2 regions of the Dyella sp. 01L423 genome follow, and region 2 is predicted to be linked to the other one. Evidence: predicted binding sites of a transcription regulator. Region 2 holds the regulator's gene; the other holds the start of a gene.
What was found. Region 2 encodes FliA, which starts transcription of late flagellar genes. Its sites were predicted from a motif close to TAAAGTTTNNCNNNCNNNGGCCGATAA; they were not measured.
Positions count from the first base shown of each region.

Region 1 (10,934 bases), on a different contig from region 2:
GTTCGTAACCGCAGCTATCGGTGGCTGCCAGGCCGATGCTGGCGGAAAAGGCGACCAGCCCGCCATCGCTGGACACCGGCGTCGCCTCGATCGCCGTGCGGATGCGATCGGCGATCGCCATACCCTGCTCTTGCGTGCAGTCCGGCAACAGGATGCCGAACTCTTCGCCGCCCAGGCGGCCGAACAGATCGGTCGGACGAAGCTGGCGCTGGCATAGCGCGACGGTGTGCTTGAGTACCACGTCGCCGGTAGCGTGGCCGTGGGTGTCGTTGATCTGCTTGAAATGATCCAGATCGATGGAGATCAGGCAGGCAGCACCATGGCGCTTCTCCAACACGCGCAGCACACGTTCGGCTTCACTCACGAAATGCTGGTGATTGAAGATGCCGGTAAGGCCGTCGTGATAGGAAAGCATCTTGAAGCGCAGCTGCGAGCGCTTGATGCGCAGGAGCCAGAACACGATGGACACCAGCACCACGAGCAGCAGGGTAATGTATAGACGGCTGGTCTCGACCGCCTTGGTGTCCAGCGCCTGCTGCAAGCGGAGAATGCTGTTCTGCTTGCTCAGCCGTTCCGTTTCCAGCTTTTGCGCCAGCGTGTGCTGCTGCACGGCGGCGTAGGCCAGGGTCCTGGCGCTGATGCCGTCGATATAGCCCTTGTCCTGAGCCACGTAACGTTCGTAGTACGAGAGCGTGGAGGCGATATTGCCGTGCTTTCGCTCGATCCGGTAGAGCACGCCGTAGGCATCTTTCAGAGCGTCGCTGATTTCGTCCGGGCCACTGATGTTCAGCACGGTGAGCGCCGCCTTGCGAGCACTGTTGTCGTCGTTCAATTTTTCGGACGCGAGTGCAAGCTGCACCTGTGCGGCCCGTACGTGGGCGTAATAGCGGTTGGCGTTGATGCTGGGCAAGATGCGATTGACCAGATCGAGCGCCTTGGCCGGCAGCCCTTCGCTAAGATAAAGATCGCCCTTGACCAGCCTCAAGGTGTTGGCAAATACCGGTTGTCCGGCGGACAGGCAGGTGTCGATCCCTTGCTGCAGGGTCGGACTGGACGAGGTGAGCTGCTTGCTCTCGTAAAGCGCGCCAATCTCCAAGGCGAGCGGATTGCATAGGCTTTCGCCCTGAGGAATGGTCTCCTCCATCAGGCTCGCATATTTGAAGCCCAGGTCGCTCTGCTTGGCGGCCGTCATGAGCTGCGACAAATTGGCCAGCACGGTGAAACGCGCCAGCTTGTCGGTGATGTCGGGCAACTCGGAGACCAGTTGATTGGCGAGCGTGAAGGCCTCTTCGTAGTGGTTGTTCAGACCCAGGTTGTGCATCAGCAAGGCAGAAGCCTTCGCTTTCAGCGTGATGTCACCGGAGTGATTCATCACGTCGCGCAACATCATGTTGGCCTTGGCTGTGTCACCCTCGAAGGCCGTCTGCCAGGCTTCCAGATAGCGCAGATACCACTGCTGTCCCGCGGACAGTTGCGGAGCCTCGTCGCGCATCTGCGCCAGCATGAGGACAAACCGCGGATGATCGGCAGTGCGCACCCGTTCGGTCTGCTCCAGGAATGCCCCCGGATCGGCAATCGCCGTCGAGGCATGGGCTACCTCGATCAATGCGCAAAAGGCCAGGCCCGCTAAAGCGAGCCATGGCCAACTTCTGCGCCGCCGGTGCAGCATCCGGGTCGCCTAGCCTTTGGGCGAAGGGACGCTTTGCGGTTTCGGGATGCCCTGCTGTTCTTCCTCGGCCTCATCCTCACGCGCGGGCTCGTCGCCCTCGGGAAAGGTTTGCGAGGCCTGGTTGACGAACATGTCGCGGTGCCCAAATTCCTGGGTCAGCCACGCGCTGTCGCCGGATGCCACTGCCGCCATGAGGGCTTCGGACGCGTCCGCCGCCTCAAGCGTGCTATTCAACTCGCCGGCCGAGGCATGACGCAGCGTCGCGTCCTGGCCAATGGCCTCCAGCCAATCCATCGTGTCAGTCATACGTTTCCCCCGGTTTTCTTCCGATGATGGTCTTTCAATTGCCTGCCGGATTCTGCGTCCCATAGCACGCAGCACCCGCCAGCACCCTGTCATCGCACCCCGCGCCCTTCCCGCGTGGCGTGCGACTACTCTATCCCGTCAGGCCGGCAAACCGGCCTTTTCCAATTCGTCCAATGCCGCCAGGCGCGCCTGGATGGCTAGGTTTGGCTTCAGCTTTTCCGCGGGCGGCAGCACCACGGTTTCTTCGGCCGGCAATTCGATATGAGGCAGCTCCCGCAAGGCAACACGCCGTATGCGCGGTTGCTGGATCGGCAAGGTCGCTGCGCGATAGACAATCACTTCGTGGTCCAGCGGATAGTGCTCGCTGAGCAGCTCCACCAGCACCTGCCGATAGGCCGAACCGGTCTGGAAGCGCGCCAGCGAACGATCCCCCACCAGGCCCACCTGCCACAACACCAGGTAGCTCGTGGGATCGATGCGGCGTTCGAACAGCAGCAACTGGCTGGCTTCGAAATGCTGGCAACCGAAACGGCCCGGGTCGATACCCAGATCGGCGTACAGGCAGTCCTCGGCAGAAATGCCCGGCTCCATATGAGCTGCATACCCTTCGGCCCGCGCCGCGTCGATGGCCTTGTGGGGCGACCACGCGAAGATGCCGGGATGCCCGTAGAACACGCCGCAGACGCGCTTGCCGGCGCGCACTTCGGCCATCATCAGGTCGACCCACTGCCGGTACGTGGTCAGGCGCGACTTGCCTTCCTGGTAGTAGGACTGGAGGCTGCGCACATCCGGATGCATGCGCTGCAGCCACATCTCCACGATACCGTCGGACAGACCGGCAAACACCACGTCCGCCTGCACGATATGACTGCGAGCCAGGGGGGTCAGATGCGAGCCCAGGGTCATGCCCAAGCCGACGCAGGCCAGGCTGCCACGGTGTCCTTCCATAGGGGGCTGAGTCGCAGGATTTGTCATCGCGTGATAGTAGGGCAATTCTGTGACGCTGCGCACGCCAAGAGACATATGACAAACAGAAAAGGCCGACCACCGGGTGCAGCGTAGAATCTGCCCCCAACGACGCCAGGTCGTCATCAGACTCGGCCCGCAAAATGGCTTCCCATGGCCGTTCGCGAGAACATGTCGACAGCTGCCCGCAAGGAAAACGGTCGCGTCGTCGGCGGCAGCGACACCCTTGCCAATGCCTTCGCCAGATGGCTGAGTCGGCGCGTACGGTCTCGCTGATGCCGCTCTCCGTACGCTAACTCGCAGGTATGACGGCGCCATGGAGACCGCTGCACTGCCTGGGAACGAGCTGTTTTGTGATGGGCTCACTGGTACGGGCGCATCCCGTCTCGCGGTCATCAAACCGTTGCTTGCAGTCCCGCCAGGCACCCGGCAAGCTTCTTCGTTTCCCCAAACCGGAAGTGTCATGTCCTCACAAGAAAACATCCTCCAGATCATGCCCGCCACGGGTTGGGTTGCCGTGTTCGACGAAGACGGCGACGAGAGCGCCGAGGCGCTGGTGTGTTTTGCGCTGGTGGAGTCGGTGCGCAACGGCAGCACGCAGCGTGACGTACGCCCGATGCTGGCCAACGGCAAGCAGGTGAGCTTCGCCGATGCGGCGCCGAATTTCCTGCGCGTCGAAGAACTCGAAACCTTCGAGGACGAAGGCGAGGAAGAGGAAGACGAGGAAGACGGCGAGGAGTAATCCTCTCCCGCTCATCCTGGAACGGCCGGCATTCGCCGGCCGTTTTTGTTTCAGCTGGCGATGTCGATCACCACTTTGCCGCGCGCCTCGCGTCGCTCGATCAAGGCATGGGCGTCGGCGACGGTATCGAGGTTGAAGTGGCGCGCATCGACGAACGGCGCGATCTTTCCCGCCTCCGCCAACCGAGTGATCTCGCGCAGGATCTCGCCGTGATGCTCGCGGCCTTCGCCGGTAAGCAGCGGCAGCAGCGTGAACACGCCCGAGTAGGTGCCGGCGCGAAACGACAAGGGCGCCAGCGCATGCGTGCCCCAACCAAGTGCGCTCACCACATGGCCAAAGCGCCTGACGGCCCGGAACGAAGCGTCCAGACCTTCACCGCCCACGGTGTCGTAAACCAGATCGAAGCCTCGGCCATTCGCATGCTCGGCCACGTAGCGTTCCACCGGCGTGTCGCGCTCGATGGGAATCGCGCCCCAGGCCCGACTCTGCGCAGCCTTCGACGCCGAGTCGACGGCGGCCACCGTGGCGCCGAAGGCGCGCGCCAGCTGGATCACGGCATGGCCCACGCCGCCTGCGCCCTGCACCAGCACGCTCTGCCCCGCCTTTACCTGCGCACGGTCGACCAGTCCCTCCCACGCCGTGATGAATGCCAACGGCAGGGAGGCCGCTTCGCGCATGCTGAAGTGCGCCGGCTTAGGCGCCAGCAGACGCGCATCGACCGCGGCGTATTCGGCGAGCGAACCTTGCACGCCGCCCACGCCGCCCGTCATGCCGTACACCTCGTCGCCGGCGCGAAACGTGCTGACGCCCGGCCCCACACTCTCCACCACGCCGGCCATATCGATCCCAAGGATTGCCGGCAACGGATGCCGCGCGTGCTCGGCGTTACCGGTGCGGATCTTCAGATCCAGCGGGTTGACGGCGCTGGCCATGATGCGTACCAGCACCTGCCCCTCGACGGGGTTGGGCCGCGCGATGGCCGTGCGACGGAAGATAGGGCCGTGCTGCTCCAGCACGGCGGCTTGCATGGACGGGTTTGCATTCATGGCCAAGGCCTCGTAGTTCGGATGGGTCCAAGCTACGCCAGTCCAAATTGCATGAAAACTAAATAAAACGCATGATATTCATGCAAATTTGCATGACACCTAGCACCAGCCTGGAGCACCGCGATGGAGTGGAGCGATCTGCGCATTTTCCTCGCCATCGCCCGCGAAGGCACGTTGGGTGCGGCGGCGCGCACGCTGGGACAAACCCAGCCCACCATGGGCCGCCGCTTGCGTGCCCTGGAAGCGGCGATTGGCCAGACCTTGTTCCAGCGCACCAGCGATGGATTCGTACTCACCGAAGAAGGCGTGCTGGTATGCCAGCACGCCGAACGCATGGAACAGGAAGTGCTCAGCTTCCAGCGTGGACTGGCCGGCCAGCAGCAGGAACTCGATGGCCTGCTTCGCATCACCTCGTCCGACTGGTTCGGCGCACAGGTACTGGCTCCCGTACTCGCCGAATACGTGCGGCAACATCCGCGCGTCACGGTGGAACTGCTCACCGATACCCGCCTGCTCAGCCTGGCGCGCCGCGAAGCGGATCTCGCCTTTCGCATCAAGCCGTTCGACGAGCCCGACGTGGTCTCGCGAAAACTGCTGCGCATGCACTACGGCGTCTATCAGCTCAAAGGCGCACGCAAACCCAAAGCCGGCGATGGCAAGGGCGTGTCGCTGATCACCATGGACCAAGCGTTTGGCGAGATGCCCGACGTCAGCTGGTTGCACGCGCAGTTCCCCAACGCCAGCGTCGCTTTCCGCAGCAACGCGCGCGACGTGCACGCGCGCCTGTGCGCCAGCGGCGCCGGCCTTGCCGTCTTGCCGCGACCGTTGGGCGACGCCACGCCAGGCATCGAACGCCTGTCGATGAAAGAAGAACCGCCCACGCGCGACACCTGGATCGGCTACCACCGCGATCTGCGCCGACTGGCACGTCTGCGCGCCCTGCTCGATCTGGTCATCGATCGGCTGGCCAGCGATTAGGCGGAGAGCGCCTCACGGCGAGTCGACATGAACCTGTGCAGCAGCGCCTGCGTTGCCACCGTCGGCGCCCGTCCCCGATACGGCAATGATCGCGGCTTTCGCCGGCACGATGGACGCCACCGCGGGCAGCAACGCAGGCGCATCGTGTTCGACGCCAGCGCTCTCCTGCGACAGCGAGGCGGCCTCGGCCTGCCGGTTCATCACGATGATGCTGATGCGCCGGTTGATCGGGTCGCCCGGGTTCACGCGATCGAACGGCACCGAAGCGGCCAGCCCCACCACGCGCGCAATCTTGTCTTCCGTTAGGCCGCCGGAGAGCAAGGCGCGCCGCGCCGAATTGGCGCGATCGGCGGACAGCTCCCAGTTGCTGTACTGATGATCGCTGCTGTACGGCGCGTCATCGGTATGACCGGAGAGACTGATGCGATTGGGCACGCGATTGATGAAGCCGGCAAGCTCCTGCAGGATCGTCGTGGTGTACGGCCGCAGTTGCGCGCTGCCCAGGTCGAACATCGGGCGATTGAGCTTGTCTACAATTTGCACGCGAAGACCTTCGGGCGTGATGTCGAGCAGCAGCTGATCCTTGAACGGCGCCAACGCCTGGCTCTTCTCGATCGCCGCCTCCAGCTGTTGCATCAATTCTTCCAGCCGCGCGCGCTCCTGCTTGCGCGCTTCCTTCTCGATCTCCTTGGGATCGGTGCTGGCCGCCGCTGCGCCCTGGCGGTCCTTGCCGGGCCCATGGGGTAGATCCAGTGCACCACCGGCCTTGATCATGCTGGTGCTGGCGCCGCCCGGCCCCATCTGCCCCGGCGGTGCCATGGTGGCCGTGCCCTGCATCATGCTGGGGTTCTTGAAGTATTCGGAGATGGCCGCGCGCTGCTCGCGCGTGCCCGCGCCGATCAGCCACATGACCAGAAAAAACGCCATCATCGCCGTGACAAAGTCCGCATAGGCGACCTTCCAGGCGCCGCCATGATGGCCATGCCCTTGCTGCTTCTTGCGGCGAATGACGATCAGCGGTGCTTCGCCCTGCTCGCTCACGTGGCCGCCTTGGCGCGCGGCGACTTGAGGTGTTCTTCCAGGTCCTGGAAGCGCGGGCGGGTGTTGGTCGCCAGCGACTTGCGCGCAAACTCCACCGCCACCTTCGGGTTGTAACCGCGCAGATTGGCCAGCAGCGCGATCTTCACGCATTCGAAGGCCCGGCCGTCTTCCTGCACCCGGTTTTCCATCGCCGCACCCAACGGGCCGATGAAGCCGTAGCAAAGCAGGATGCCCAGGAAGGTGCCGACCAGCGCGCCTGCGATATGCATGCCGATGCGCGAGGTGTCGCCATCGAGCTGGCCCATGGTGGTGACGATGCCGAGCACCGCCGCCACGATGCCAAAACCCGGCAACGCATCGGCGAGTTTGGTTACCGCCATTGCAGGCGCCACGGCTTCGTGATGATGGGTTTCCAGCTCCACCTCCAGCAACTGTTCCAGTTCATGCGGATTCATGCTGCCGCCCACCATCAGGCGCAGGCAATCGGTAGTGAACTCGATCAGGTGATGCTCGCGCTGCAGGCGCGGATAAGCGGAAAACAGCGAGCTCGCTTGCGGGTCTTCGATATGCTCTTCCACGCCGAGCAAGCCTTCCTTGCGGATCAGGCTGAACAGCTCATAGAGCATCGACAGCAGATCCACATAATCCTGCTTGTTGTACTTGGGCCCTTTCAGCAGTCCGCCCACATCACGCAGTGCGGCCTTGACCACCTTGGACGGATTGGCCGAAAGAAACGCACCCAGCGCACCGCCGCCGATGATCAACAGCTCGTACGGCTGCCACAAGGCAAGGATCTGGCCGTGCGACAGCACAAAGCCGCCAAGCACGCACACAAGCACCACCACTGCACCGACCAGTACCAACATGTTCGCTCCGGGATACGGAGCCCATCACTCCGCGCTCACGTTTTATCGGCGCGCTCCCAAGGAAGTTTAGAAAACGCTCCTTCCCGCGGTGTCTTACGAGAGGCCTTCACGCTGGCTTCCGCTGGCGCGCCCAGGATGTCCGGGCCCGGGTCGCCGCGGGTCGGCGTCGAGCAGACGCAGGGGCGTTTCGACGATGAAACATGGCGGCAGCTTGATGGCCCGGCATCAACACCTTCGTCTGATGGATTTAAGTATCGCGATGATTTGTGATCGAGCCGATGGACTCACGTCCACAGACCACGCGTGTCCACGACAACCATGCGAGGAGTAGCCATGAAGCGCACTAGCAAGCTCGCCATTGCGACCGCCGCCGTTCTACTGGTCGTGCTGGGTGGAACGGCCCTGTATGCGCAGGACAAGGCCAAAGCCGGCGTCAGCATCAAAGACAAGTATTCGCTCGTGTCGCCCAGCGGCGTCGCCTTCGCCGATTTCAAGGGCTATGAAGACTGGTCCGTGGTCTCCTCCGCGCGTACCGACGAAGTGCTCAAGGTGATCGTCGCCAACCCGATCATGATCCAGGCGTACAAGTCGGGCATCCCCGGCAACGGCAAACCCTTCCCCGAGGGTTCCAAGATCGCCAAGCTGCAGTGGAAGTTCAAGAAGAGCACCGAAGCCCCGTTCGCCGTGGACGTGCCAGACGTCTTCACCCAGGCTTTCGTCATCGAGAAAGACAGCAAACGATTCCCCAAGAGCGCTGGATGGGGCTACGCGCTGTTTGATTTCGACGCAACTACCAGCACGTTCTCAGCCGACCCCACCGGTGTCTCCGATTGCGGCCATGCGTGTCACGTGAAGGTGTCCGCGAAGGATCACATCTTCCATCCGTATCAGATGCGTTGAATCGCGCCGGGAACGGCCTAACCAACACACGCGCGTCAATGCGCGGTGTTGGTTGCCTCAAACTTCATCGCGGCTGCGATGATCTTGTTATGAGGGTCGAGCTTTAACGCCTGCCGAAAGCTTTGCACGGCGGCCTGTGGCTGATCCGCCAACTCATACGCTTCTGCGAGGGACATCCACCCATCGACGCTCTTGGGATAGACATGCACCCAGAGCTTGCAGACGCCTAGGGCGTCCTTGCTTCGCGCAAGATCCGATAAAGAGGAAAACCAGGCGCCGAAGGTATCTTCGTTCACCTTAAAAGCAGGATGTTGCCTGGTGTAAGCCGCATAGGTTTCGATGGACCGGTCAAACCCGTCCCTCTGCAGCGCCTGCGCAAGGGCAGCCACGGAAGGGCTTGGCCCCACGGAGGCCCGGTGCCGAATCGTGAGCGTGCCCGCGGGGACGCCGACCGCGTCCGATGCGGCGCTCATGAAGGCCTTGGCGCTTGCATCACCCTTCAACACGTCGTCCAGAAATTGCTGTGTGTAGCGGGCTACCCAGGCGTAACTCTCGTTACGTTCGTCGAACGTGGTGTGGACCGGCCCGAATCGGCCGGGAAACCGCGAGCTATCGCTGCACAAGTCGTCATGCGTCAGCTTGAGCAGGCCGACTTCGGTCACGTCCGCGTGGCGGATGCGCGCGAGAAAGCTGCCGGGCTTGGAGTCTTTACCGGGAGCAAGCGGGTCTTCCTGATCGGCAAAGAAGAGCAGCGGAACTTGGATGCGATCGGGCGTGATGTCCGGCGCTGCGGCGAGGACCTTGGGGAAGTAGCGAACCGACCCGTCGAGGTCGACCAGTGCGCGGATGCGGCTGTCGTTGGCGGCGGCAAACGTGCTGGACATGCCGCCCCAGCTGTACGCCACCACGCCCACCTTGGCCGTATCGACCTGAGGCAATGAGGCCGCATAGCCGATCAGAAATCCGATATCGGCCGCCTGGGCGCGCGAGTTTTCCACGTTGTCGGCGACATGGCCGTCTGTCATGTAGCGCACGTGCGCGCCGTGCGAGGGGCTGGCAATGACCACGTAGCCGTGACTCGCCAGGTACTCGCACAAGCTGTCGTTCTCGTAGGCCGATGAGCTATCACTAGGTGCATAAATGACGAGCGGAAACTTTCCCGTGGCCACTGGGGCGTCGCCCGTGGCATGCACCGGTTCTGCCATGACGCGCGAGATGTCTGCGGGGAGATAGCCGCGCGAGAGGTAGGCGCGCATGGAAGCCTCGGCAATGCGCTGACTTTCGCCGTGGCCCAGGTCGAAGCGATCTTCGAAGCCGCCCAGATGGACGTAGTCGGCATACAAAAGGGGGCGTCCCGCCGATGCGGCCGGGTACCAGATCAAGGTTTCGATGGGCCGGCCCTGGGGAGTTCGGTCTGCCTCGCCCGTCACGGCGTCGACACCGGGGCGGTAGCTTCGGCTCATGTCGTACTGCTGTACGACCTTGAACCCCACGTCATAAGGCCCGTAGGGCGCCGTGAACCGGAAACCGTCGGCAGCCCAGGCCGCCTGGCAAACCATGAATACGACACACGAAGCCATCCATCGCATCGCGTTACGTCCTTTCATCAGTGTGGAAAATTCGTTCGTGGACTCAGGCAGCACGACTCAGCCACTACCAATGCAGGCTCCCAATGCTGCCAGCTCGCGGCTCAGGGCCTCCACATCGTTCTTCGCGTCATCATGGAACACCCCATGCATGCCTAACGCACGGGCCGCACGCAGGTTGGCCTCGCTGTTGTCGATGAAGATGCTTTCTTGGGGTGCTACTGCTGCGCGGGAGAGCGCATGCACGAAGATATCCCGCGTGTCCTTCGCGCTACCCACTTCCGAAGAGACCACGATGGGATCGAACATGACATCCAGCTGCTGGTGCTGCCTGAGATGGTCCATGCGCTCCTGCCGGTTGTCGGTGATGATGCCGACCGCATGGTTGTCCTTCAGCCGGCGCGCCAATTCGAACATGCCTGCATTCACGGGCGTGCTTTCGAACGCGGCCAGCAACAAGCCGATGTCCAGCTCCTTGCCGATGGCCTGGCAAGCCTCGCTCCAGATCTGCGCATGAGTCACCCGGCCCATGATCAAGTCGCCGATATAGGGTTGGAAAGCGGCACCGATGGTTGACTGCGCGATGCCGGTAGCTGCGCTCAGATAGCGGTCGGTGGTGAGCGTGCCACTTTTATCCGTGGTTAGCACGCCGTCGTAGTCGAAGAAAATCGCCTTGATCACCCTGCTCTCCATGTTGCCTCGGAACTGTTGCGGAATGATAAAGCCGGTCTACTCTCGAAACGAGCCACGAAGCGCTTCACGCAAGTATCGGGCGAACGACGTTGCCTTCCGCAGCAGGGTACCCAGTGGTTCATCGGATACGTAGGCCGTTCG
Region 1 is NZ_JBFTSI010000001.1:767,373-778,306, reverse strand. It holds gene AC1DMY_RS03485 (tetratricopeptide repeat-containing diguanylate cyclase) at 1-1,606, opposite strand, end outside; gene AC1DMY_RS03480 (hypothetical protein) at 1,679-1,963, opposite strand; gene AC1DMY_RS03475 (SAM-dependent methyltransferase) at 2,114-2,923, opposite strand; gene AC1DMY_RS03470 (hypothetical protein) at 3,405-3,683, shown strand; gene AC1DMY_RS03465 (zinc-dependent alcohol dehydrogenase family protein) at 3,734-4,729, opposite strand; gene AC1DMY_RS03460 (LysR family transcriptional regulator) at 4,853-5,707, shown strand; gene motB (flagellar motor protein MotB) at 5,720-6,748, opposite strand; gene motA (flagellar motor stator protein MotA) at 6,745-7,614, opposite strand; gene AC1DMY_RS03445 (cytochrome P460 family protein) at 7,948-8,514, shown strand; gene AC1DMY_RS03440 (dienelactone hydrolase family protein) at 8,550-10,121, opposite strand; gene AC1DMY_RS03435 (HAD-IA family hydrolase) at 10,161-10,781, opposite strand; gene AC1DMY_RS03430 (hypothetical protein) at 10,830-10,934, opposite strand, start outside.
Region 1: motA (flagellar motor stator protein MotA) is a predicted target of FliA. The motif match lies at 7,657-7,683, and genes of this name have one in related genera.

Region 2 (10,934 bases):
CGATCAACCGGGGCGCCACCACTTCCACGGTGGGCACGGGCGCGGCCGGCTTGGCGTTGGCGGCTACGACGGCGCCGGCCGTGGGTGCGGCAGAAGCCGCCGGTGCCGGCGCACCCTGCTTGTCGGCGGTGAGCTGGCCTGCGCCTGGCGCGTTATTGTCGAAGCGCTTGGGCTCGCCTTCTTCGCTGAGCACCACGATCAGCACGCGGCGATTGCGGTTCCGGCCGTCTTCCGTCGCGTTATCGGCATTGGGGTGGTATTCGCCCCAGCCCATGATGCCCAGCCGGGTCGGGTCCACGCCCTGCTCCGTGAACAGGCGGGCCACGCTCGCCGCGCGCGCGGCGGACAGTTCCCAGTTGGACGGATACAACGCGGTGTTGATCGGCCTGTCGTCGGTATAGCCCTCGATGCGCACCGTATTGGGGAACGGCTTGAGGATCGAGGCCATGCTGTTGAGCACGTCGTTGGCTTCCGGCGACAGTTTCGCCACGCCACTGGGAAACAGGATGTCGGTGCGCAGCTCCACTTCCAGCCACGACGTGGTCTTGCGCACGATCACCATCTGCTTGTCGATCAAGGGCTGCAGTGCCCGCACCACCTGGTCGCGGATCACCTCCAGATTGCGTTTCTCTTCCATCGGCGAGGCGGCGCGATTGTCCACCGCACGCACCATCTGCGGACGCCCCGGAATCGGCACGCTGACCGGGATGGTCGCGGCGCCCGGCTGGCTCCCCGGAGAGGCAATCGCGGGATCGACATTGTGCGGCTGCGCACGCGTCTGCGGCATCGGTGCGATCACGTGGCTGGAGCCGTTGAAGGCCTCGATGATGGAATTGGACATCACGCGGTACTTGCCCTCGTTCACCACCGAGACCGCGTACATCACCACGAAGAAGGCAAGCAACAGCGTCATCAAGTCGGCGTAGGGAATGGCCCAGGCCTCGTGATTGACGTGGTCTTCATGGTGTTTCTTCTTCCTAGCCACAACGCTGCGCTCCGTTACGCCAGGTAGCCCTGGAGCTTCGCTTCGATCTGGCGAGGGTTGGCACCCTCGGCGATGGAAACGAGGCCTTCGATGAGGATTTCGCGCATCTGCGTCTGCTTGTGGATCAGTGCCTTCAGGCGCGCCGACATCGGCAGCATCCACAAGTTGGCCAGCGCCACGCCGTAGATCGTCGCCACGAACGCAGCGGCAATGCCGTGGCCGAGCTTGCTCGGATCGGCCAGATTCTGCATCACCGCCATCAGGCCCATCACCGCGCCGATGATGCCCATGGTCGGCGAGAAGATGCCCGCCTGCTCGAACACCTTCGCGCCGGCCAGATCATGGTGTTCGCGCGCACCCACTTCGACTTCAAGCACGCCGCGGATGGCCTCGGGCTCGCTGCCGTCCACCAGCAACTGCAGCCCCTTGCGCACGAAGGTGTCGCTTTCTGCGTCGATCTGCGGCTCCAGGCCCAGCAGGCCCTGGCGACGCGAAATTTCGCTCCAGCCGACGATGCGGCTGATCAGGTCCGATGGCTGGTGCTGCGGCGGCTTGTACACCAGTGGGAACATCGACATCGCGTGCTTGAGCACCTTGCCGGAGTTCTGCACCAGCAGGGCCGCGATGGTGCCCATGAACACGATCACGAATGCGGCCGGATTCCACAGCGCTTCCACGCTGGAACCCTTGAGGATGGTGCCGACGATCACGACCACGAAGGCCAGGATCGTCCCGATGAGACTTACCAGATCCATGTCAGGTATTCACTCGGAGGGATGGGAGGAGTTGACCGTCGCTACCGGACAAACCGGCAAGATCCATCACCAGCGCAAGACGGCCATCGCCGGTGACGGTGGCGCCCGCCACGGCGGGCACGCCTTCGAACAGCGGGCCGAGCGGTTTCACCATGACGTCTTCGCGGCCAAGCACTTCATGCACCAGGCAACCCAGGCGCATATGGCCGATATGCAGCACCACCACGTGGCGGCCCGGCGCAGCGTCCACGCCGATCCAGCCACCGAGGTTGGCCAGGGCCAGCGCGCGGCCGCGGTGCGAAGCCACGGCGCGACCGTCCAGTTGCTGTTGCTGTCCCGCCGCCAGTTCGAACACTTCATCCACATTGCTCAGCGGCAATGCCAGCAGACGGGCGCCCACGCGCACCATCAGCACGCGCTGGATCGCCAGCGTCAGCGGCACGGCCAGCTCCAGCGTGCTGCCCTTGCCCAGCTGCGAGCGCACCGACAAGGTGCCGCCCAGTTCCACCACGCGGGTCTTCACCACGTCCATGCCCACGCCGCGACCGGAGATGTCGGAGACGGTGGCGGCCGTGCTGAAGCCGGGGCGGAAAATGATCTCGTAGCATTCGTTTTCGGTGAGCCGCGATGCCTGCGCCTCGTCCATCAGGCCCTTTTCCACCGCCTTGCGGCGCAGGACTTCCGGGTTCATGCCGCGCCCGTCGTCGGACACGGTGATCACGATGCGCTCGCCGCGTTGGCTCGCACCCAGCGTCACCTTGCCCTTGCGCGGCTTGCCGGCGCGTTCGCGTTCGTCCGGCATTTCCAGGCCGTGATCGAGCGCGTTGCGGATCAGGTGCACCATCGGATCGGCGAGTGCTTCGACCAGGCTGCGATCCAGATCGGTGCCCTCGCCTTCCTGGATCAGTTCCACTTCCTTGCCGAGCTGGCGCGAGAGATCGCGCACGATGCGCGGAAAGCGCTGGAACAAGCGGCCCACCGGCTGCATGCGCATGCCGAGTACGGCGTTCTGCAGGGCGTCGGCGACGCGGTCGAGTTCGGTGGCGGCCAGCTCGAGCGTTTCATCGCCAGTCTTGGCCGCGAGACTCAGCAGCCGGTTGCGCACCAGCACCAGTTCACCGGCGCGATGCACCAGGGCATCGAGGCGGGCGGTGTCCACGCGCACGGTGTTTTCCGGCGCAGGCGCGGCCTGCTTGGCCGGTGCAGCCGCGGGAGCCGGTGCAGGAGCAGGTGCAGGAGCTTGTGCCGGCGCATTCGCGCCCGGCAGTCCACCCTTGCCATGAAGATTGTCGAGCAGCGATTCAAACTCGTCGTCCGAAATCGTGCTTGATGTTGACGATGCGACGGGTGCACTCGTCGTCGCGCCAGGCTGGCCGCCCTTGCCATGCAGGTTGTCCAGCAGGGCTTCGAATTCGTCGTCGGAGATACTGCCCGACCCGGCTGCTGCCGCGGGCGCACCCGGTGCGCCGCTGCTGCCATAGAGGCTGTCGAGCAAAGCCTCGAATTCGGAATCGTCGATCGTGCCATCGCTTGGCGGCGGCGCTACCGGGGCGGCCACCGGTTTGGGCGCCGGTGCAGCGCCTTTGCCCGGTGTTAGCCGTTGCAGCAGGCCGGCTGGCGGCATCGCCATCGCCGTGCCGCCGGCCAGCGCAGCCATCATGTCATTGAGCAGATCCAACGCTTCCAGCAAGGCATCCATGCGGCTGGCGTCGAGCAGCAGCTGCCCGTTGCGCGCCACGTTGAGCAGATCCTCGGCGTGATGGCACAGCTGCACCATCGGCTCGATCGCGAGAAAACCCGCGCCACCCTTCACCGTGTGGAACGCGCGAAACACGGCGTTCAACAGCTCGGCGTCGCGCGGCGAGGCCTCCAGCCCGATCAGCTGATCGCCCAGGCGCTGCACCAGTTCCCCGGCTTCCACCAGGAAATCGTCGCGCAGCTCGTTGTCGAACGAGGGATCCATCGATCAGAAACCGAATTCGCTCAACAGACGATCCGCCTCGTCCTGACTGGTGACCTTGACCGGGCCGGCCGCGGCTTCGCCAGACGCCAGCGCGCCGGTGAGGCTCACCAGTTCCAGCAGCGAGTTCTCCACGCTGCCGATGAAGTTCACCACCTTCTTGATGCGCTGACCGGAAAGGTCCTGCCACGACTGGGCGACCACGAAATCGGCCAGGCCATCGCGGCAAGCATGGGCGAACGCCTGCGACTGCTTGGCCAGCACGTGCGCGACTTCGCCTTCGGTGGTGCCGTCGATCACCGCGCCGGCGTTCTCGGCCAGCGCGTCGGCCTGCGGGCGCATGCGCTCGACGAAATCGAGCGAGCGATGGGCCGCCTGCGAGCTCATTTCCAGCACGTCTTCCAGGTGCTTGCGCGCATCGGCGACGCTGCCCGGCACGCCTTCCTGGGCGAGATCGCCGCCGAGGCGGCGCACCGCATCGTGCAGGTCGCGCGCAAGCAGCCCCAAGGCGCGGAACACGCGCTGTTCGCGCTCGCGCACCAGCACATCGAGCGCCTTCTCAAAGGCAACACCATCGGCGCTGTTGAGCAAGGCATGCAGTTCGGGCGGCATCGCTTCGCCGGCCATCAAGGAAACTTGTGCGTTCATGCGGTGGCTCCGCTGGCGGCCAGGCGTTCGAAGATCTTGCTCAGCTTTTCCTGCAGTGTCGCGGCGGTGAACGGCTTGACGATGTAGCCGTTCACGCCGGCCTGGGCGGCGGCAATGATCTGGTCGCGGTTGTTCTCGGCGGTCACCATCAGCACCGGCATGCCCTTCAGCGAGGGCTCGGCGCGGATGGCGCGCAACAGGTCGATGCCCGTCATATTGGGCATGTTCCAGTCGGTCACGACCATGTCGAAGGCATTGTTGCGCAACATGGTCAGCGCGTTCTCGCCATCGTCGGCTTCCTGGATCAGGCCGTTGCTGAAGCCCAGTTCGACCAGCAAGTTGCGAACGATGCGCCGCATGGTGGAGAAGTCGTCCACCACGAGGATCTTCATATTCTTGTCCAAACGCTTTCTCCGCTGCGCGTAGATATGACTTGTGTTGAACAGGGACGAGTTGCGAGGACGCAACGACCGGACGTCGGTTCGACCCTGGTCGGCGCAGCGACCGTTCGGGCTCTCGCCCTAGTTACTCGCCCCTCGCCCCTTTACGTTTTCCTGCCTTCCTTTCCTGCCCCTCATGCCAACCGCTCATGCGCGCTCGCAAGCGCACGATGGCCTGGCCGTGGATCTGGCACACGCGCGACTCCGTCACGCCGAGCACCGCACCAATCTCCTTGAGGTTCAGTTCTTCCTCGTAGTACAGGGACATCACCAGCTGCTCGCGTTCGGGCAGGCCGCCGATGGCTTCCACCAGCGCCTCGCGCATGCCTTCATGCTCGACACTGTCCGCCGGGCTCAGGCTGTCGCCGTCGGCCACGTCGAACGCCGCGCCACCATCCGCGTCGTCCGGTGCGGAAAGGCTGAGCAGGCGTGCACTCGCCGCGTCAGCCAACACCTGGTGATATTCCTCGGCGCCCATGCCCAGTCGCCGCATTACTTCGGCGTCATCGGCATCAGAACCGGTTTCGATTTCAATCTGACGAACAACCTCCGCCATTTCGCGCACTTTTCGATGCACCGACCGTGGGGTCCAGTCGGTACGCCGCAATTCGTCGAGCATCGCGCCACGGATGCGGATACCCGCAAACGTCTCGAAGCTCGCATTCTTGCCGGTGGTGAAATTGCGCGCGGCCTCCAGCAAACCGATCATGCCGGCCTGAATCAGATCGCTCACGTCCACGCTGGGCGGCAATCGACCCATCAGGTGATAGGCGATCCTTCGCACCAAGGGAGCGTGCTGGCGAACCAGTTCGTCGGCACTCTGCCGCGTCAGCTGCAGATATTCGGAAGCCACACTCATGTCACCACCCCGTTGCTACTGCGGCCTGCCTGCTGAAAAAGGCGATGCGATCCAGGCCCAGTCGCTCGGGTTCACCCCATGTATCGACCGCACCCGCCAATTGCTTGAATGCCAATCCCGACCGGCTCGACGGCCACAGATCCACCACCGCGCTCTGGCGACGGATGGCCTGCTTGAGTCGTTCGTCATGCGGAACATGGCCCATGAATTCCAACGCCACATCGAGGAAGCGATCGCAAACTCGTGCGAGTTTCTGATGCAGCTGCCTGGCCTCGCCCAGGTTGCGCACCATGTTCGCCACCATGCGGAAGCGGCGCACGCCAAAATCGCGGCTGAGCACCTTGAGCAAGGCGTACGCATCGGTGAGCGAGGCGGGCTCGTCGCATACCACCACCACCACGTCATCCGCGGCGGCGGCGAACATCGCCACGTTGTCGGACAGTCCGGCGGCGGTATCCACCACGAGGTAGTCCGGCGGTGTCACCAGATCGTCAAACGCGCGGATCACGGCCGCATGTTCGCCCGCACCCAGCTGCGCCAGTCGGCGCGTACCGGAACCGGCCGGCACCACCTTGAGGCCGTGCGGCGCGGTCATCAGCAAGTCCTCGATCGAGCAGACGCCGTCGAGCAGGTGGCCGATGTGGCGCGTGGGCGTGAGGCCGAGAAGTACGTCGATATTGGCCAGGCTCATGTCCGCATCGAGCAGGATCACCTGGTGACCCGCGACGGCGAGCGCCATGCCCAGGTTCACCGACACCGTGGTCTTGCCCACGCCGCCCTTGCCGCCGGCCACCGCGATGGCGCGGCAACGCTTGCGCGGCGCACTGCCGCTCAGTCCATACGCCTGGTCCTGGACCGGCGCCTGTCGGCTATGTCGTTCGGTCAGCGCACGCAGCATGCCTTCCAACCCCATCGCCTGGTTCATTGCAAAGACACCGCTCATGCGCTTGCCACCGCTAGTCCGAAGCGATCCGCCATCACCACGTCATCGGCCGGCGCGGTGCCCTTGAGCACCTGCGCGGCACGGCACACCAGCACCCGGGCATCGGCTGTAGCGATGTCTTCGGGCACGCGCTGTCCATCGGTGACGTAGTCGAGCGCGAGTCGGTGACGGATCAGCACCGACAGCGCGCCGCCGAGGCTGGGTGCCTCGTCGAGTTTGGTAAGAATGCAGGCGTGCGGCTTGACCGGCAGGTAGGCGCGCACCGCCTCGTCGAGCGAGGAGGCATGCGCGTTGGCCGCCATCACCAGGCAGGCGCGCAGATCGCCGCCGTTGCCCAGCACGTCAAGCTGCTCGGCCAGGCGCGGATCGCCGCCAGCCAGGCCCGCGGTATCCACCAGCACGGTGTGGTGGCCACGCAGCAGTTCCAGTACATGGCGCAGGCTGTCGGCGTCATAGGCGGGATACACGCGCACGCCAAGCAGGCGGCCGTAGTGTTCCAGCTGCGCCGCGGCGCCGATGCGATAGTGATCGGTGCTGACCAGCGCGACCTGCGATGCGCCGTTGCGCATCACCGCACGCGCGGCGAGCTTGGCGATGGTGGTGGTCTTGCCCACGCCGGTGGGACCAACCAGCGCAGTCACGCCACGACGCTCCGAATGGTCGCGCGGGCTGATCGACAGGCTGCGGCTGAGTACACCCAGCGGCAGATAGCGCGCCTGCTCGGCGTTGATCTCGACTGGCAGTTCACCGACCAGCTGACGAGCCACATCCGGTTCGATACCCAGCCGCGTCATTTCACGCAGCACGCGGGCGCGCATCGGCTGACGGCGTTCCAGGTCGTTCCAGATCAAGCTCGACAGCTGGGTTTCCAGCAGGTCGCGCAGGCTGCCCAGTTCGGCGCGTACGCGTGCGGTGTCCTGCATGGCGCGTTCGAGCAGGGGATGGATCGAAGCGGTGACCTCACCGGCTACGTTGGTCTGCGCAGATTCCACCGGCGCGGATTTTTCCTCCAGCGCCTTGACCAGCGATGCGGCCTGGGCTGATGGCTTGCGAGCTACCGGCGCTTCGAGCGTGGGCTCCACGCGCTGTGCGGTGGTGGCACGACGCGAGAGCGACACGGTGACGCCGTCGTCCTCGCGACGATTCGCCGTCGGCAGCGGCGGCGGCATCACGTCGGCACGACGTGCCGCGAAGGAAGGCAGGTCGCTGTTCGCTGCGGGCGGTGCGCGGTTCTCCACTTCCAGCGGCGCGCCATGGCGCGCCGCTTCGCGCACCAAAGCTTCGTCGAAATCCACGGCCGCGATGATCTCGATGCCGTCGTCCATCCGGCGCGTGGACAGGATCACCGCATCCGGTCCCTGGTCCTCGCGCACTTCACGCATGGCCTGACGCATATCCGGGGCCACGAAACGCTTGATCTTCATGCCTTGCTGCTCCGCGAAACAGGAACGAGGGACGAGCGACGAACTTGCGCGGCCATGCCTCTCGGCACGTGCTGCCCATTCGCCAACGACTCGATGTTTGCGCCCTCGCTACTCATCCCTATTCCTTCTCTCGTCTGCTTGATTCAGCGACCCAATGCCTGCACCAATCGCACTCGGCGGTTGTCCGGCACCTCGTTGTAAGCCAGTACGTGCAGGTTCTGTGCCACATGGCGAGTGAAGCGTGCGAGCCACGGACGCAGCTGCGGTGCGACCAGCAAAACGGCCGGTTCGCCGCTCATTTCCTGCTTGCGCGCAGCGTCGGCGACGCCTTGTTGCAGGCGGTCGGCGAGGCCCGGTTCCACCGCAGCGCCTGCCACGCCGCCATTTGCGAGCGATCCGAGCAGGATCTGCTCCAGCTCCGGCGCCAGCGTGATAACCGGGATCTCGGTACCGAGGCCAGAAATCTCCTGGACGATCTGACGACCCAGCGCCACGCGCACGGCCGCACTGAGGGCGCCGGGATCCTGACTCTGGTTCGCGTGCTCCGCCAAGGATTCGACGATGGAACGCATATTGCGGATCGGCACCCGCTCGGCCAGCAGGTTCTGCATGACTTTGACCACCACGCCCAGCGACAGGCGCTTGGGCACCAGGTCTTCCACCAGCTTGGGCGTTGTCTGGGCGAGGCGATCGAGCAGCTGCTGCACGTCCTGGTGGCCGAGCAGTTCGTGCGCGTGGCTCTGCAGGATGTGCGACAGGTGCGTGGCCACCACGGTGGCCGGATCGACCACGGTATAGCCCAGGCTCTGCGCCGTTTCGCGCTGGCCCGGTTCGATCCACAGCGCTTCGAGGCCGAACGCCGGATCGCGCGTGGCAATGCCTTGCAGCCCTTCCTGCACGCGACCGGGATTGATTGCGAGCAGGCGATCGTTGTGCACCTCGGACTCGCCCATCGGCACGCCCATCAGGCTGATGCGATAGGTGTTGGGGCCAAGATCCAGGTTGTCGCGGATATGCACCGGCGGCACCAGGAAGCCCAGCTCCTGCGAGAGCTTGCGGCGCACCGACTTGATGCGGCCCATCAACTCGCCGCCCTGATGCGTATCCACCAGCGGAATCAGCCGATAGCCCACTTCCAGACCCAGCGGATCGACGCTGGCGACGTCTTCCCAGCCCAGTTCGAGACGTTCTGTCGGCGCGGCCGGCGGCAGCACTTCAGCGGCGGCCTTTGCCACGCGCTCGACCGCTTCGCGATCGCGCTTGATCATCAGCCAGGCCGCACCACCGCAGGTACCGCCCAGCAACAGGAACGCGATATTCGGCATGCCCGGAATCAGGCCCATTACGCCCAGCACCACGCCCGCCACGGCGAGCGCACGCGGTTGCCCGAACAGCTGGCCGATGAGCTGCTTGCCCATGTCGGTGGACTTGGACACGCGCGTCACGATCACGGCGGTGGCGATCGACAGCATCAGCGATGGAACCTGTGCCACCAGGCCGTCGCCGATGGTGAGCAGCGTGTAAGTCTTGGCAGCTTCGCCCGCCGAAAGCCCGTGCTGGAAAATGCCGACGAAGAAGCCGCCGACGATGTTGATGATCAAAATCAGAATGCCGGCGGTGGCATCGCCGCGCACGAACTTGGAGGCACCGTCCATCGAGCCGTAGAAGTCCGCTTCCTCGCGCACTTCCTGGCGACGGTCGCGCGCCTGTTCCTGGTTGAGCAGGCCGGCATTGAGATCGGCGTCGATCGCCATCTGCTTGCCGGGCATCGCATCAAGGGTGAAGCGCGCCGTCACTTCGGACACGCGGGTCGCGCCCTTGGTCACCACCACGAAGTTGATGATGGTGAGGATGGCGAACACCACCAGGCCCACCGCGAAATTGCCGCCGATGACGAACTCGCCGAACGCTTCGATCACCTTGCCCGCGGCGCCAGGGCCGTCGTGGCCATTCAGCAGCACCACGCGCGTGGAGGCGATGTTGAGCGCGAGGCGCAGCAAGGTCGCCATCAGCACCACCGTGGGGAACGCAGCGAATTCCAGCGGGCGCATCACGTAGATCACCGCCAGCAGGATCACCAGCGACAACGCGATATTGAAGCTGAACAGCATGTCCAGCAGGAACGGCGGCAGCGGCAGCATCAGCATCGCCAGCGCGGCGAGCATGATCACCGGCGCGCCGAGGCCGCGGCGTCCAAGCGTCTTGAGAGTGCCTAAGGCAGTAGCGTTTGCCATCACTGTTCCATCAGAACTTGTAGGGACCCATCAGGTCCGGATCAACATCGGGTTGCGGCGCCGACGGCGGTGCATCACCGCGCGACACTGCCTGCTTGAGCTGGAAGACATAGGCGAGCACCTGGGCCGCGGCGACGTACAGCGCCGAGGGAATCTCGCGGTCGATCTGGGTGGTGGCATACAGCGCGCGGGCCAGCGGCGGCGCTTCCACGGTGGGGATGCGGTGGCTGGAGGCGACCAGGCGGATCTGCAGCGCGAGTTCGTCCATGCCCTTGGCGATCACGCGCGGCGCGCCCATGCGGCCTTCGTCGTAGCGCAAGGCCACGGCAAAGTGCGAAGGGTTGGTGATCAGCACGTCCGCCTTCGGCAGCTCTTGCATCATGCGCTTGCGCGCCATCTGGAACTGCAGCTGGCGAATGCGGCCCTTGAGCTCGGGATTGCCGTCGCTCTCCTTCGATTCGTCCTTCAGCTCCTGGCGCGTCATGCGCAGGCGCTTGGTGTGGTCGAACTTCTGGTACAGCGCGTCGGCGCCGCCGATCAGCGCGAGGATGGAGCCAAACAACAGCGCGCCATGCCCGAGCAGACTCATGGCCTTGAACGTGCCGGCGCGAACTTCGCCGACGCCGGTGGCCATCAGGTCGTCCTGCCAGTTCTTCAGCACCATCACCAGCACGCCGCCGATCAGC
Region 2 is NZ_JBFTSI010000004.1:72,368-83,301, forward strand. It holds gene motD (flagellar motor protein MotD) at 1-985, opposite strand, end outside; gene AC1DMY_RS12950 (flagellar motor protein) at 1,000-1,740, opposite strand; gene AC1DMY_RS12955 (chemotaxis protein CheA) at 1,742-3,703, opposite strand; gene AC1DMY_RS12960 (protein phosphatase CheZ) at 3,707-4,348, opposite strand; gene cheY (chemotaxis response regulator CheY) at 4,345-4,752, opposite strand; gene AC1DMY_RS12970 (RNA polymerase sigma factor FliA) at 4,874-5,647, opposite strand; gene AC1DMY_RS12975 (nucleotide-binding protein) at 5,649-6,590, opposite strand; gene flhF (flagellar biosynthesis protein FlhF) at 6,587-8,014, opposite strand; gene flhA (flagellar biosynthesis protein FlhA) at 8,158-10,248, opposite strand; gene flhB (flagellar biosynthesis protein FlhB) at 10,259-10,934, opposite strand, start outside.